DNA from 2 places in the Clostridium senegalense genome. Region 2 is predicted to be linked to the other one. Evidence: predicted binding sites of a transcription regulator. Region 2 holds the regulator's gene; the other holds the start of a gene.

Region 1 (7,914 bases), on a different contig from region 2:
AGATAAAAGCTATAAACTTGGGACACCCACTTATAAATTCTTCTATCAGGGTATGTAATGACTTAAATATGGATGATGAGATATTTGTAATAACCGGATCTAATATGTCAGGAAAAACAACTTTTTTAAGAACAATAGGAATTAATCTTGTTCTTGCTTACAATGGAGCACCAGTGTGTGCGAAAGATATGGTAGCATCTAAAGTTCAAATATATACATCTATGAGAATTAGTGATGATTTGAAAAATGGAGTATCTACATTTTATGCAGAACTTGTAAGGATAAAACAAATAATTGATTATTCTAATAAAAATAGCAAAATGATATTTTTAATAGATGAAATTTTTAGAGGGACTAACTCTGTAGATAGAATTACAGGAGCTAAAAATGTATTAGCAAATTTAAATAAGTTAGGAGCAATTGGATTAATAACTACTCATGATTTAGAACTTTGTGCTCTTGAAACTAAAAATAGGATAAAAAACTTTCATTTTGCAGAACATTATAATGAAAATAAAATTCTTTTTGATTACAAATTAAAAAGTGGAAGGTCCACTTCTACAAATGCGAAATATTTAATGAAGATGATAGGAATAAATATATTAGAAGAGTAAAATTATATATTATAAAAAATAATCGCCAACAAAATGTAGACGATTATTTTTATTGTTTTAAAACCCTTTTTTCTTAGCTATAATCCCACTTTCGTTAGTTCCAGGCTCTTCTATTGTAGTGTTAAAACTATTTTTGGCAAATTGATTTTGAGTTTTATTACCATTTTTTAAATAGTTTTCTTTAGTATATTCTTTTCTATTTGTAGTCTTCATAACTGTCACCCTTTCATTATTAAATTCATAATTAGTATGTGAATAAAATAAAAGAATATTCTGTGTCTTGTATAAGAAAAATTTTATTTTAAAAATATAGAATATAAAATAAAATTTTGATACAATAATCAATATAGTTATAGAAATATAACTGTATATTAACTATAATTTAAGGGGGCAATATGAAGGATTTAACAGAAGGACATGAAGGAAAGCAGATTTTTACTTTCGCATTACCAATGCTCATAGGAAGTTTATTTCAACAATTATATAATACAGCAGATAGTATAATTGTTGGTCGCTTTATTGGTAAGGATGCAATGGCTGCTGTTTCAGGGGCAAATCCAATTATGTTTTTATTAACATCATTACTTATGGGAGTTACTCTTGGGTTTTCAATTTTAGTATCTCAATACTATGGTTCTAAAAATATGAGGAAAATAAAATGCACAATTGATACAACATATATTTTTATATTTATAACATCGATTATTATTACTGTAATAGGTATAATTTTTAGTGAACCTATATTGAAAATTATGAATACTCCAGATGTTATAATGAATCAGTCAAAAGAATATCTTATTATTATTTTTGCAGGGACTATTTTTTCAGCAGGATATAATTCTGTAAGTGCTATATTAAGAGGACTTGGTGATTCTACTAATCCACTAATATTTCTTATAATATCTACAATTTTAAATATATTTTTAGATATAGTTTTTATATTAAATTTTAATATGGGGGTAAATGGTGTTGCATTGGCAACTATAATAGCCCAAGGAATTTCTTTTATATTTAGTATAATTTATCTTAATAAAAAACATGAAGTGTTAAAAATAAGATTTAAAGGATTAATATATGATAATGATATATTTAAGAGAGGATTAAAACTTGGAATCCCTAGTGCTATTCAGCAGATGTTATTTTCTTTTGGAAATATAGCGCTTCAATCATTAGTAAATGGTTATGGAACATCTGCTATGGCGGCCTTTGGGGCAGGAACTAAGGTTGAAACTTTTATATCTATACCAATAATGAATTTAGGTGCAGCAGTATCTACTTTTGTTGCTCAAAATATGGGAGCAGGGAAGTTAGATAGAATAAAAAAGGGCGTAAAATCATCTTTATTTATGGCAGCCTCATTATCAATAGTTGTTTTAATAATGTTTTTAATGTTTAACAAAGAACTTATAGGGCTTTTTAATACAGATAAGGAAGTTGTAACAATTGGAGCGAGATACTTAATGACTGTCGGACCTTTTTTTATAGCAATATCTACATCTTTTATGCTTACAAGTGCTATAAGGGGCGCAGGGGATTCAATGTTTTCATTGATAAGTTCCATGATTTCATTATGGGCTGTAAGAATTCCATCATCTTATGTGTTTTCTAAATATTTAGGTGTAAATGGTATATGGATAGGAATACCGGTAGGATGGATTGTAGGTTGGTTTGTAACTTTTTGGTATTATAAAAGAGGAAGGTGGCAAAAAAAATCCGTAATTAAAAACTCATAAAATATACATATTTTTTTAATATATAGAGTATTAATTTGCTTTATTGTATAGGGTTCCAAGTTAACTCTTAAAGTTATCCATTTCAAAATTTGGATACCTAAAATAGTGAGGCAGGCATTGAATAAATTTAAGTTAGAGCTTGTTTCCCTATATTTTCACATAAATTAAAAAGTTATAATTTGTAATTAATTTCTTTTCATATAAGATACTAAAAATATTTTTAAAATATATTTTAATATTTGAATATATGAATGTTTTATGATAAAATATAGTTAAAGGATAAGGAATCTTTGTTGATAAAAATTATTATAGTCTTTAAATTTTATTAAAATTTAAAAAATATAAGTATATCAATTATGTATTTGCATAATCTAATATTAAGTTTATTTAAAGGAGTGGTAAAAATGATAAAACATATAACAGATAGTAGTTTTAATGAAGAGGTTTTAAATTCAAAAGGGTTAGTTTTAGTAGATTTCTGGGCACCATGGTGTGGACCATGTAAAATGCTTGGACCTGTTTTAGAAGAATTAGCAGGAGAGATGAATGAAAGTTTAACTATAGGCAAAGTAGATGTAGATGCAAATGTTGAAAAGGCATCTGCTTATAAAATATCAGCGGTTCCAACTATGTTATTATTTAAAGATGGTGACTTAGTAGATAAATTTAGTGGTTTTGCACCTAAAGAAATGTTAGTTGAATTTTTAAACAAACATATGTAATAAAGAAAGGCATGGTTTAAAATGGAACAGATGAAACAGTATGATGTAGCTATTATAGGAAGCGGTCCTGCAGGAATTAGTGCTGCATTAAATTTAAAAATAAGAAATAAAAGCTTTGTAATTTTTGGTCAAGAGAATCTTAGTAATAAGTTAGAACTAGCTCCAGAAATAGATAATTACCTTGGCTTCCCAGGTATAAGTGGAAAAGAACTTACTAATAATTTTAAGAAGCATATAGATAATATGGGAATAGAAATAACATATGAAAAAGTAACAAATGTTTATTCAATGGGAAGTTTCTTTGCTGTAGTTTGTAATGATAAATCTTACAAAGTAGATGCAGTTATATTAGCAACAGGAGTAAATTATGGAAAATTACTACAAGGGGAAGAAAAACTTATAGGAAAAGGTGTAAGTTATTGTGCAACCTGTGATGGTCCATTATATAAAGGAAAAGAAGTAGCTGTTGTTGGTTATAATCAAGCTTCTTTAGAAGAAGTTGATTATTTAAAAGGAGTGGCATCTAAAGTATACTTTGTTCCAATGTTTAAAGGCCAATTTAGTTTAGGTGATAATGTAGAAGTTATTCACAGTAAAATTAAATCTATTGAAGGTGAAAATTCTTTTGAAAAGATAATATTTGAAGATAAAGAATTAACAGTATCCGGATTGTTTATATTAAGAGATAGTGTAGCACCAGATGTGTTAATGCCAGGACTTAAATCTGTAGATGGTCATATAGAAGTAAATAGAAATCTGGAAACAAATATAAAAGGAGCCTTTGCAGCTGGTGATTGTATTGGAAAACCTTATGGTTATATAAAATCAGCTGGAGAAGGTCAAATTGCTTCATTAAATGCTGTAAGTTATTTATATGAAAAGGCGATTAGTAATAAAAATAAATAGTGAAAAACTACTTTAAAATGGATATTAATCTTATTTTAAAGTAGTTTTTTTTTATTTAAATAGAGCAATTATAGATAACTTAGTATAATATATTATAAAGATAATTTAAAAGCTTGCTAAGGAGTGAGTTTATGAAAAATATAAGTAAATATGAAGCAATAAATTTTTTAAACAATAGAGATGCTATATTTTTAGATGTAAGATCTTATTCTGAATTTGAGTATGGTCATATACCTAATGCAATATCTATACCAATAGATGAGCTAAATGAAAAAATTGATTTATTAGAACCATATAAAAATGAAAACATTGTTATTTACTGTAGTTCTGGTTCAAGAAGTTTTACAGCAAGTTCATTTTTAAGTAGAAATGGATTTAGATATATATATAATTTAACTGGTGGAATTAGCCCGTTACAAAATTATTTAGTAAGATAAAAAAATCAATTTATAAATCTATAAGTTAAATACGAAAAGTACAATAAGATATTTTATATAAATGTCTTATTGTGCTTTATTTTAGGTAAAAATAAAGGAAAAATAGACTTTGACTTTCTTTGACTTTTATATTATTATAAATATAACAAAGTATTTAGTTGTGTAAAAGTTTATTATATGTATAACTTTTATATGCATTGAAAAACTAATATAAAATAGCTTTAAAGTATTTTATTAAATAATTAAAAATGAAGAGATTTTTATTAAAGGAGGTGAAATGTTGTAATAAGTTTTATTAAAATTTATTACAACATAAGAATATATGAATGTGGATAAAATGACTGTAAGAGTACAACAAAGTTTAAATGATGCATATAGTGAGGCTGTAAAATATAATCATCAACAAGTAGATGTAATACATTTATTTTCAGCACTTGTAAATCAAGAAGATGGATTAATTCCTAATATTTTTGAAAAAATGTCAGTTAACATAAGTGTACTTAGAAATGATTTGCATACTGAGCTAGATAGGATGCCTAAAGTACTAGGTGAAGGAGCTCAAAATTCAGGTGTAGTAGCTACAAGAAGAATAAATGAAGTTTTAGTTAAAGCAGATGAAATTGCAACAGAATTTAAAGATTCATACATTAGTGTGGAACATGTGATGATTGCTATTATGGAAGTTGACAAAAAAGGTGCAGTTGGAAAAATATTAGACAGATTTAATATAAATAAAAATGAATTTTTAAAAGTTCTATCAGATGTAAGAGGTAATCAAAGAGTTGATACGCAAGATCCAGAAGGAACATATGATGCACTTAAAAAGTACGGAACAAATCTTATTGAACTTGCTAAAAAACACAAACTAGATCCCGTAATTGGACGTGATGAAGAAATTAGAAGAACAATAAGAATACTTTCAAGAAGAACAAAAAATAATCCTGTATTGATAGGAGAACCTGGTGTTGGTAAAACTGCTATTGTTGAAGGTTTGGCAGAAAGAATAGTAAGAGGAGATGTTCCAGAAGGGTTAAAAGATAGAATTATTTTCTCATTAGATATGGGTGCATTGATTGCAGGGGCTAAATATAGAGGCGAATTTGAAGAAAGATTAAAAGCAGTATTAAAAGAAGTTCAAAGTTCAGAAGGAAGAATAATACTATTTATAGATGAAATTCATACAATTGTAGGTGCTGGAAAAACAGATGGAGCAATGGATGCAGGTAACTTAATTAAACCATTGCTTGCAAGAGGAGAACTTCACTGTATTGGGGCTACAACTTTTGATGAATATAGACAGTATATAGAAAAAGATAAGGCGTTAGAAAGAAGATTCCAAACAGTTATAATAGAAGAGCCAACAGTAGAAGATACAGTTTCTATTTTAAGAGGACTAAAAGAAAGGTTTGAAATACATCATGGAATAAGGATACATGATTCAGCTATAGTAGCTGCAGCAAAACTTTCAGATAGATATATTCAAGATAGATATCTTCCAGATAAAGCTATTGATTTAATAGATGAAGCTGGTGCTATGATAAGAAGTGAAATAGACTCTCTTCCAACAGAACTTGATATTATAAGAAGAAAAAAATTAATGCTTGAGACAGAAAGAGAAGCATTAACTAAAGAAAATGATGAAGCTTCACAAAAAAGACTTAAAAATTTAGAAAAAGAACTTGCTGAATTAAAAGAAAAAAATGATGAAATGACAGCAAAATATGAAAAGGAAAAAGGCCATATTTTAGAAATAAGAAATTTAAAATCTCAACTTGATAATGTTCGTGGAGATTTAGAAAAAGCTGAAAGAGAATATGATTTAAACACTGTTGCACAGCTTAAATATGGAACAATTCCAGAACTTGAAAGACAAGTAAAAGACAAAGAAGAAGAAATGAAAAAAAATTATGAAGGTGCTCTTTTAAAGGAAGAAGTAACAGAAAGTGAAATATCTGAGATTGTTTCGAAATGGACTGGTATTCCAGTTACAAGATTAATTGAAGGTGAAAGACAAAAACTTTTAAGATTAGAAGAAGAACTGCAAAAAAGAGTAGTAGGCCAAGAAGAGGCAACAAATGCAGTATCTAACGCAGTACTTAGGGCTAGAGCAGGTCTTAAAGATCCTAATAGACCTATTGGTTCATTTATATTCTTGGGACCTACTGGTGTTGGTAAGACAGAACTTGCTAAAACTCTTGCAAGAAACTTGTTTGATAGTGAAGAAAATATTGTAAGAATAGATATGTCCGAATATATGGAGAAATACTCAGTTTCAAGACTTATAGGGCCACCTCCAGGATATGTAGGTTATGAAGAAGGAGGACAATTAACAGAAGCTGTTAGAAGAAATCCATATTCAGTAATACTATTTGATGAAATTGAAAAAGCTCATGAAGACGTATTTAATATATTTTTACAAATACTAGATGATGGAAGACTTACAGATAATAAAGGTAAAACTGTAGATTTTAAAAATACAATTATCATTATGACGTCTAACTTAGGAAGTAGCTATTTGTTAGAAAACCAAGATGAAAGTGGAATAAGTGAAGATGCAAGAAATGCTGTAATGAATGAGATGAAGTTAAGGTTTAAGCCAGAATTCTTAAATAGATTAGATGATATTATAATGTTTAAACCTTTAAGTGGGGAAGGTATCAAAAAAATAATAGATATCTTCTTAAAGGATGTAAGAATAAGACTAAGTGATAGAAATATAACCTTACAAGTAACTGATTATGCAAAGGATATATTAGCAAAAGAAGGCTACGATCCAGTTTATGGTGCAAGACCATTAAAAAGATATATTGGAAATGTGTTAGAGACTAAAATAGCTAGAATGATAATTTCAGGGGAAATTTATGATGGTTGTATAGTTCTTGTTGATGGTAAAGATGAAACTTTAGAAATAACAGTTAAAAATTAATTAAATAGAAAAAGCTATTTTATAGTGATATAAACTTGAAATTAAATTTATTCAATAACTAATAATTATAGTATTGAATTTAGAAAATTTAAAGTTTATATCACTTTTTAGCTATTTATTATAGAAATAAAAGCTTGTTTTTTATAGCAGTCATAGAATTTGTATATTAAAAGTTAGAATACAATAGTATATCGAATATAACTTTTTAAAAATTTTAATATATAATTTGAATTTAAAAAAATGTATTGGAAAGAATCATATATATGATTTAAAATAAGCAACTATTGAAAAAAATAAAAAAATGCGTTAAAATAGTATTTAAAAACCTCATATATAAAAATAAATACTATTTTATTAAGTAAATTTTAAAGGTTAATATGTTTTTATGAAGAGGTTAAATTAAATTTATAAAATTAGTGATAAAAGTTAATATATAATAATATAGTATTATATTAAAAGGAAACCTAAAAGTTCTCATTGAACAGTTTTAGGTTTTATTATGTATTATAATTTTATATGAGTATAGGAATAAAATGGAAATTAGCATTGTTTATAAATTTAAAAAAGTGTTATTAT
Region 2 (7,914 bases):
TATTTGAGATTTAAATAAAGTTTGAATAGAATCTATAATTACAAATACAGGATTCATATTTTCTATATGTTCTTCAATTAGATTTATACTAGTTTCTGAAAGAATATATAAATTATCACTTATACAATCTAATCTCTCAGCCCTCATTTTTATTTGTTCTTCTGACTCCTCACCAGATACATATAAAACTTTTCCATACTTATCTGCTATCCTTTTAGCAGTTTGCAGTAGTATTGTAGATTTTCCTATACCTGGATCTCCAGATATAAGCGTTAACGAACCTTTAACTAATCCACCACCAATTACTCTATTCAATTCATTAATTCCTGTATCAAATCTTTCAAATTGACTTGATTTTATATCTTTTATATTTTGTGGCTTCCCTCCGCCACTTATAGTAACCGCTCTATTAAACACAACTGCCTTTTCTGGGACCTTAACTTCTTCTATCATAGTATTCCAACTATTACAATTAAGGCATTTTCCCATCCATTTAGGCGACTCATATCCGCATTGACTGCATACATATACATTCTTAGTCTTTGCCATAACCTTTCCTCCAAACTTATGTAATTGATTTCTTTAAATTTATTTCTTTATTCTCTTAATACTTTAATTATATTCCCTTTTACTTATAACTCAAAATATGTTCCAATTTTTAAAAATAAAGGTGTAATTTCATTAATAAAATTACACCTTTATATCTTACTAATATTATTCTTTAGTTATTTTTAAGTTATCACTATCTACTGTAACAATTACACTGTCTCCAGTATTTACATTTCCTTTTAAAATTTCTTCTGCTAATTTATCTTCTATAATTTTAGTTATAGCTCTTCTTAAAGGTCTTGCTCCATAGGTTGGGTCAAAACCTTCTTTTGCTAAAAATTCCTTTGCTTCATTAGAAAATTTTATATTTATATTTTGTTGTTGTAATCTATCTGATAATACATTAAGCATTAATTCTACTATTTTTAATAAATCACTTTCATTTAGCTTATGGAATACTATTATATCATCTATTCTATTTAAAAATTCAGGTCTAAAAGTTAATTTTAGTTTTTCCATAATATTTTCTTTCATTTTTTCATGTCCTGTACTTGCTTCTAGTGAATTTTTAGCGAATCCAATTGTATTTTGTTTTTTTATGTCTGAAGCTCCTACATTTGAAGTCATTATTATTATAGTATTTTTAAAGTTTACTGTTTTACCTTTTCCATCAGTAAGTCTTCCATCTTCTAAAATTTGAAGCAATGCATTAAATACATCAGGATGTGCTTTTTCTATTTCATCAAATAAAATTACTGAATAAGGATTTCTTCTTACTTTCTCTGTTAATTGTCCACCTTCATCAAAACCCACATATCCAGGAGGTGCCCCTATAAGCTTAGATACAGAATGTTTCTCCATATATTCTGACATATCAATTCTTATCAAATTATTTTCATCACCAAACATAGCTTGTGCTAAAGCTTTAGTAAGCTCTGTTTTACCTACACCTGTAGGTCCTAAGAATATAAAAGAACCTATCGGTCTCTTAGGATCTTTAAGTCCAACCCTTGCTCTTCTTACTGCTTTTGATATAGATTCTACAGCCTCATCTTGCCCTATAACTCTTCCATGTAAAATCTCTTCAAGTTTCAAAAGCCTAGTTGCCTCAGTTTCTGTTAATTTTTCAATTGGTATATTAGTCCATCTTGAAATAATATTTGCTACATGACTTGCATCTACTATAGAATTTGCATCATTCTTTTTAGATGACCATTGTTTTTCCTCTTTTTCAATCTCTTCTTTTATTGATTTTTCTTTATCCCTTAAAGATGCTGCTTTTTCAAAGTCTTGCATAGTTATAGCATCTGATTTTTCTTTTGTCGCTTGTTCTAGTTTTTCCTGTAAATCTTTTAAGCATTTTGGTGTTGTTAAATTTTCTATTCTCATTTTTGCACCAGCTTCATCTATAAGATCTATAGCCTTGTCTGGTAAAAACCTATCTGTAATATATCTATCTGAAAGTTTTACTGCTGCCTCTATTGCTTCATCTGTAATTTGAACTCTATGATGTGCTTCATACTTATCTCTTAATCCTTTTAAGATTTCTATAGCCTCTTCCTTAGTAGGTTCATCTACTAATACTGACTGAAACCTTCTTTCTAATGCAGCATCTTTTTCTATATATTTTCTATATTCATCTAAAGTTGTAGCACCTATACATTGTATTTCACCTCTAGCTAATGCTGGTTTTAATATATTAGATGCATCAATTGCACCCTCTGCACCACCAGCACCAACAATAGTATGAATCTCATCTATAAATAAAATAACATTTCCAGCCTTAGCAACCTCTTCTATAATATTATTTAATCGCTCTTCAAACTCACCTCTATATTTTGAACCCGCAAGAACAGAAGACATATCTAAAGATACAACCCTTTTTTCTTTTAATATTTCTGGTATATTACCGGATACTATTTTCTGAGCTAAACCTTCAGCTATGGCTGTCTTACCAACCCCTGGATCACCTATAAGACATGGATTATTTTTCATTCTTCTACAAAGTATTTCCAAAACCCTTTCTGTTTCTTTATCTCTTCCTATAATAGGATCAAGTTTTCCTTCATATGCTAAGTCGGTTATATCTTTTCCATACTTATCTAAAGTTTTGGTATCTTTTTTACTTTTCTTACTATGAGATTTAATATTACTTTCCTCTCCTTTAATAGCCTTTTGAATATCTTTATATAACTTTAATGGATCAGCGCCTAAATTTACAATTATCGTATAGGCTACTCCCTCACCTTCTCGTATAAGTGCCAAAGTCATATGCTCTGGAGATATATAATTTTGATTTAAACTTCTTGCTTCAACTAAACTAATTTCAAATAATCTCTTTGTTCTTGGAGTTAAAGCAATTTCATTTTCACTCATTTCAATATTACCATAGCCAACATAAGCTTCTATCAAATTTTTTACATTATCATAGTTGATATTAAAATCATTTAATATATTTTTAGAAATTCCATCTTCCTCTTTTAAGACTGCTAATAAAATATGTTCTGTTCCAACATACCCATGTTTAAATTCCCTTGACTCATCATTTGCATACATAAGCACATTTCTTGCTCTTTCAGTAAATCTATTAAACATATTAAACACCTCGCTTAATAAAATTTTCCCTAATTACTATAGCTCTATAAAAATTTATATTGTCATTTTTAATTTCATTTTTAAATTTATCTTGTAATGCTGGTAAGCTTATATCTATTAGTAATTTATTTAAAGCAGTTTTACTTATATCTTTAATTAAACCTAACTCTATACCTAACCTTATCATAGATAATAACTCCATACTTTCTTTATAATCTATAATTATTGCTGTACTTAAAATCCCTCTAGCTCTCATTATTCTATCTTCCATCTCATATTTATAGCTATTCATGAGTCTTGTTCTTGCTTCTTTTTCTTTATCTATTATTTGATATATCATAGCATTAAGTCCATTAATTATTTCTTCTTCTGTAGGACCTAAAGTTATTTGATTAGATATTTGAAATATATTTCCGTAACCTTTAGAGCCTTCCCCATACAAACCTCTTATAGTCATTCCCATTTTACTAACTGCATTAAAAGCATTTTCTATTTCCCTTGTCATACAAAGGCAAGGTAAATGAACCATTACGGAAGCTCTTACCCCTGTCCCTACATTAGTTGGACATGCAGTTAAATATCCTATATCACTATCATAAGCAAACTCTAATTTTTCCTCTATAATATTATCTATTTTATTTATATTTTCATAAATTTCCTTTAAACTTAAACCATTAGATATACCTTGTATTCTTAAATGATCTTCTTCGTTAATCATTACGCTAATGGTTTCATTATTGTTTAATATTACTGCACCTATATCTTTATTTTTTAGAAGAGATTTACTTACAATGTGTTTTTGAAATAACATTTCCTTTTCAATCTCTGTTTTTTCATCTAACCTTATTGTTTTAAAATCTTCTTTAAAATTCTCATCTAAATAAAAAGCATCTTCTATATTTTTAATAATCTCATCAGCAGTTTCTTTATTAATTTTATTTGGGAAGGGATATCCTTTTAGATTTCTTGCTAATCTTATTCTACTACTTAAAATTACATTATCCTTTACGCCTTCAGCATTTATCCAATTTTCCATAGTATTCTTCCCCTACCTTTCTAACTCTCTAATAACATCTCTAATTTCTGCTGCCTTTTCATATTCTTCTTTTTCTATAGCATTTTTAAGTTTTTCTTTTAACTGTAAAACTTCTCTTTTCTTCTTAAGTTCATTTCCATATTTTTGTGGTATTTTACCATTATGCATACTACTTAATTGAACCCTTTTTATAATAGCTGTCATTGCTTCTCTAAAACTCTCATAACATTCATCACAACCTAATAAACCTGTTTTTTTAAAATCTTCATAAGTTTGACCACATTTTTTACAACATACTTTATTAGATATTTGTTCTTCTCGATTATTAGCCATATAATCAATAAAACCACTTAAAATATTTTGAAACGAGAACTGAGATGAAAAATCTGCATCTAGACCTATAGCATTATTTTTAGCACACACTTCACATAAATGTTCCTCATATTTTACACCATTAACAACCTTTGTTATATGAAAATTTGCCTCATTCTTTTTACATCTGCTACAAATCAAAATTACCCCTCCATTTTATTATTCTAATATATTAAAAATTATGGACTTTAGTATATCTGCCCTTAATCTATTCTTACTATTTCCAATACAAGATAATGTTCTATCATTTAATGTTATCTTAATTATCTCTTTTTCTCTTTCGCTTATTATTTGTTCCTCTTTTAAAGCTTCTAAAATACTTACAGTGTTATTATATGTTATATAATCTCCTATTTTTTCATTAAGAATTTCTAAAAGATTATTATGGATTGTATATTCTATTTTTATAATTTTTATACATCCTCCTCCCCCTCTTCTGCTTTCTATGTAATAACCTTTTTCTCTTGTGAATCTGGTAGATAATACATAATTTATTTGAGATGGCGCACAACTAAAATAATCTGCTAATTCGTTTCTTTGTATCTGAATTTGATTATCTATAGACTCATCTACTAATTCTTTTATAAAACTCTCTATTAAATCTGATAACTTAGCCACAAAATCACCTTTTCCATATTTTTCATTTACCTTGACTTTCTTTGACCTTAATATTATCATACAATATTTGTATTATACTTTCAAATATTATTTTTTCCATTTCTACCTTTTATATTCACATATTATGAAAGCACAACAAAGAACTTTTCCTTATTGGAAAAGCTCTTTGTTTATATATTTTCTATCTTTATATAATGTTGAAATTCCCTTTTCAAAATCATAGTAATTTATCTTAATACAATCATCTTCATAATATCTAATATGAACTGTTTCTTCTGATTTTAATTCCACTTCTACTAAACTTGTTTCTTTCTCATATGAAAAGTTTTTTACTTTATTTATCAATTCACATATATTACTTTTGTTTTTTATCATAATTTTCTCTCCTATCTCATTTCCATTTTACTCTTAAGTTAATATTCTATGTTTTTTTCGTATTTCCTTTTTTTTCCATAAACATAGATGTTTTTCTTTTGCTATTGTACTTAAGAAGGATGATTATTTTTATGATAATTTATTTTTTATAATTTAAAACAGAAAGTTAATTTATGATTATATTTCAGTTAGAAGAAAATATTATAGCTTACTCAACTATAATATCCTCTTCTACATTTGTATTGGTAAATTGACAATTGTACAAGTTAAAATAAATACCCTTTCTATTTAATAATTCATTATGATTTCCTTGCTCTTCAATTCCCTCGCTAGTTATTACCACTATTGTATCTGCATTTTTTATAGTAGATAACCTATGTGCAACTACTATTGTAGTTCTTCCTTTGGATAACTTTTCAAGAGATTTTTGAATCATTATCTCAGTTGCATTATCTAAAGCTGAAGTTGCTTCATCTAATATTAAAATAGGTGGATTTTTTAAAAATATTCTAGCTATGGCTACTCTTTGCTTTTGTCCACCTGAAAGTTTTATACCTCTTTCTCCAACATAGGTATCATAACCATCTGGAAGAGATTCTATAAACTCATGAATATTAGCATTCTTAGCCGCTTCAATAATTTCTTCATCTGTAGCCTCAGGATTTCCATATAAAATGTTTTCTTTTATTGTTCCTGTAAATAAAAATACTTCCTGCTGAACTATTCCTATATTTTTTCTTAATGATTTTATTTTCAAATCTTTTACATCTATATCATCTATAGTAATATTTCCATCATTAACATCATAAAACCTAGGTAGTAAATTACAAATAGTAGTTTTACCTCCTCCTGATGGTCCTACCAAAGCTACAGTTTGTCCACTTTGAATATCTAAATTTATATTGCTTATAACCTCTTCACTATCTTTATATTTAAATGTTACATCATTAAACTTTATATTTCCTATAGCATTTTTTAATTCTATTGCATTATCTTTTTCAACAATATCTGTCTTTGTATTAATAATTTCTAGAAATCTTTTAAATCCAGACATTCCACTTTGATATTGCTCTATAAATGCAGTAAGTCTTCTTATTGGTTGCATAAAATATGTTATATATAAAAGATAGGCAACTAACTCTGATATAGTTATATATTCTTTGTATGCAAAGTATCCACCAGCACCTATAACTACAACATTTAGCATATCCACCATAAACCTTATTCCAGCTAAGAATTCAGCCATACACTTATAAGAATAACTTCTGGCAGTTTTAAATTGAACATTATTATCATCAAATTTTTCCATCTCATAATCTTCATTTGTAAATGCTTTTGCAACTCTAATTCCAGAAATACTATCCTCTAAACTGCCATTAACATCTGCTATCTTTTTTCTTACATTATCAAATGACCTTGCCATTTTAACCCTTTTAACCATAGCAAACCAAACTATGAATGGAATAAAAGCAAATATTATCAGTGTTAATGTTATATTTATTTTACAAAGTAATATGAATGAACCTATTAACATGACTAAAGAAATGAATAAATCTTCTGGTCCATGATGTGCAAGTTCAGATATTTCCATTAAATCATTGACTATTCGTGACATTAAGTGGCCTGTCTTATTATCATCAAAATAACTAAATGGTAATGTTTGTAAATGAGAAAAAATTTCTTTTCTCATATCATACTGAATTCTAACCCCCATTACATGACCCCAATAATCTATTATATAATTACATATTAATTTGATAACATATAATACAGTTAAAGCTATTGTAAATTTTATTATCATATTAATATTTTTATTGGGAATACCGTAATCTAACAACTCTTTTGTAATCATTGGAAAAAACAAATCTAGTGCCGCAACCAAAAAAGCACATACCATATCAATAATAAATATGAGCCTATGTTCTTTGTAGTAAGAAACAAATTTTCTTATCATACTATCCCCCCATAGATTATTTTATTATAAGTTATATACTAATGCCATTTAATATATAACTTATAATATTAATTTTATTCCCCTAATTTTTAAAATCTAATACAACTGAATTGTTATAAATTATATAAAAATCAATCATCATAAAAAATAAACTATCCTATATTATATCATACATATATGTATATATATGTAATTTATTTAAAATTGATTATATTCTTTAAAAGTATATTGATGATGAGATGCATCTGCATTGGTAACAATCTTATAATTTTCATCTTCATCAAATTCAACAACAGTTAAACTAGTTTGTTTTATAAATGGAGGTTCCCACAAATCTTTAATTTCTTTCTTTTGTAGTGCACACATAAAACCTTTTAAAACTGTAGTATGAGTTACTACTAAAATTTCTTTTCCC

What was found. The regulator CtsR, encoded in region 2, represses protease genes until heat stress. The targets are predictions, from matches to a motif close to AAGGTCAANNAAGGTCAAAT.
Region 1: a site for CtsR is predicted at 4,520-4,539, ahead of clpB (ATP-dependent chaperone ClpB). Genes of this name have one in related genera too.

The regions. Positions count from the first base shown of each region.
Region 1 is NZ_JAHLNC010000013.1:9,016-16,929, forward strand. Features, by position in the region: gene KQI36_RS16180 (MutS-related protein) at 1-614, shown strand, start outside; gene KQI36_RS16185 (hypothetical protein) at 672-827, opposite strand; gene KQI36_RS16190 (MATE family efflux transporter) at 1,010-2,347, shown strand; gene trxA (thioredoxin) at 2,752-3,069, shown strand; gene KQI36_RS16200 (NAD(P)/FAD-dependent oxidoreductase) at 3,091-3,975, shown strand; gene KQI36_RS16205 (rhodanese-like domain-containing protein) at 4,107-4,412, shown strand; gene clpB (ATP-dependent chaperone ClpB) at 4,735-7,338, shown strand.
Region 2 is NZ_JAHLNC010000004.1:239,679-247,592, forward strand. Features, by position in the region: gene radA (DNA repair protein RadA) at 1-549, opposite strand, end outside; gene KQI36_RS09915 (ATP-dependent Clp protease ATP-binding subunit) at 715-3,144, opposite strand; gene KQI36_RS09920 (protein arginine kinase) at 3,146-4,180, opposite strand; gene KQI36_RS09925 (UvrB/UvrC motif-containing protein) at 4,193-4,693, opposite strand; gene KQI36_RS09930 (CtsR family transcriptional regulator) at 4,712-5,170, opposite strand; gene KQI36_RS09935 (hypothetical protein) at 5,321-5,545, opposite strand; gene KQI36_RS09940 (ABC transporter ATP-binding protein) at 5,754-7,499, opposite strand; gene KQI36_RS09945 (histidine phosphatase family protein) at 7,698-7,914, opposite strand, start outside.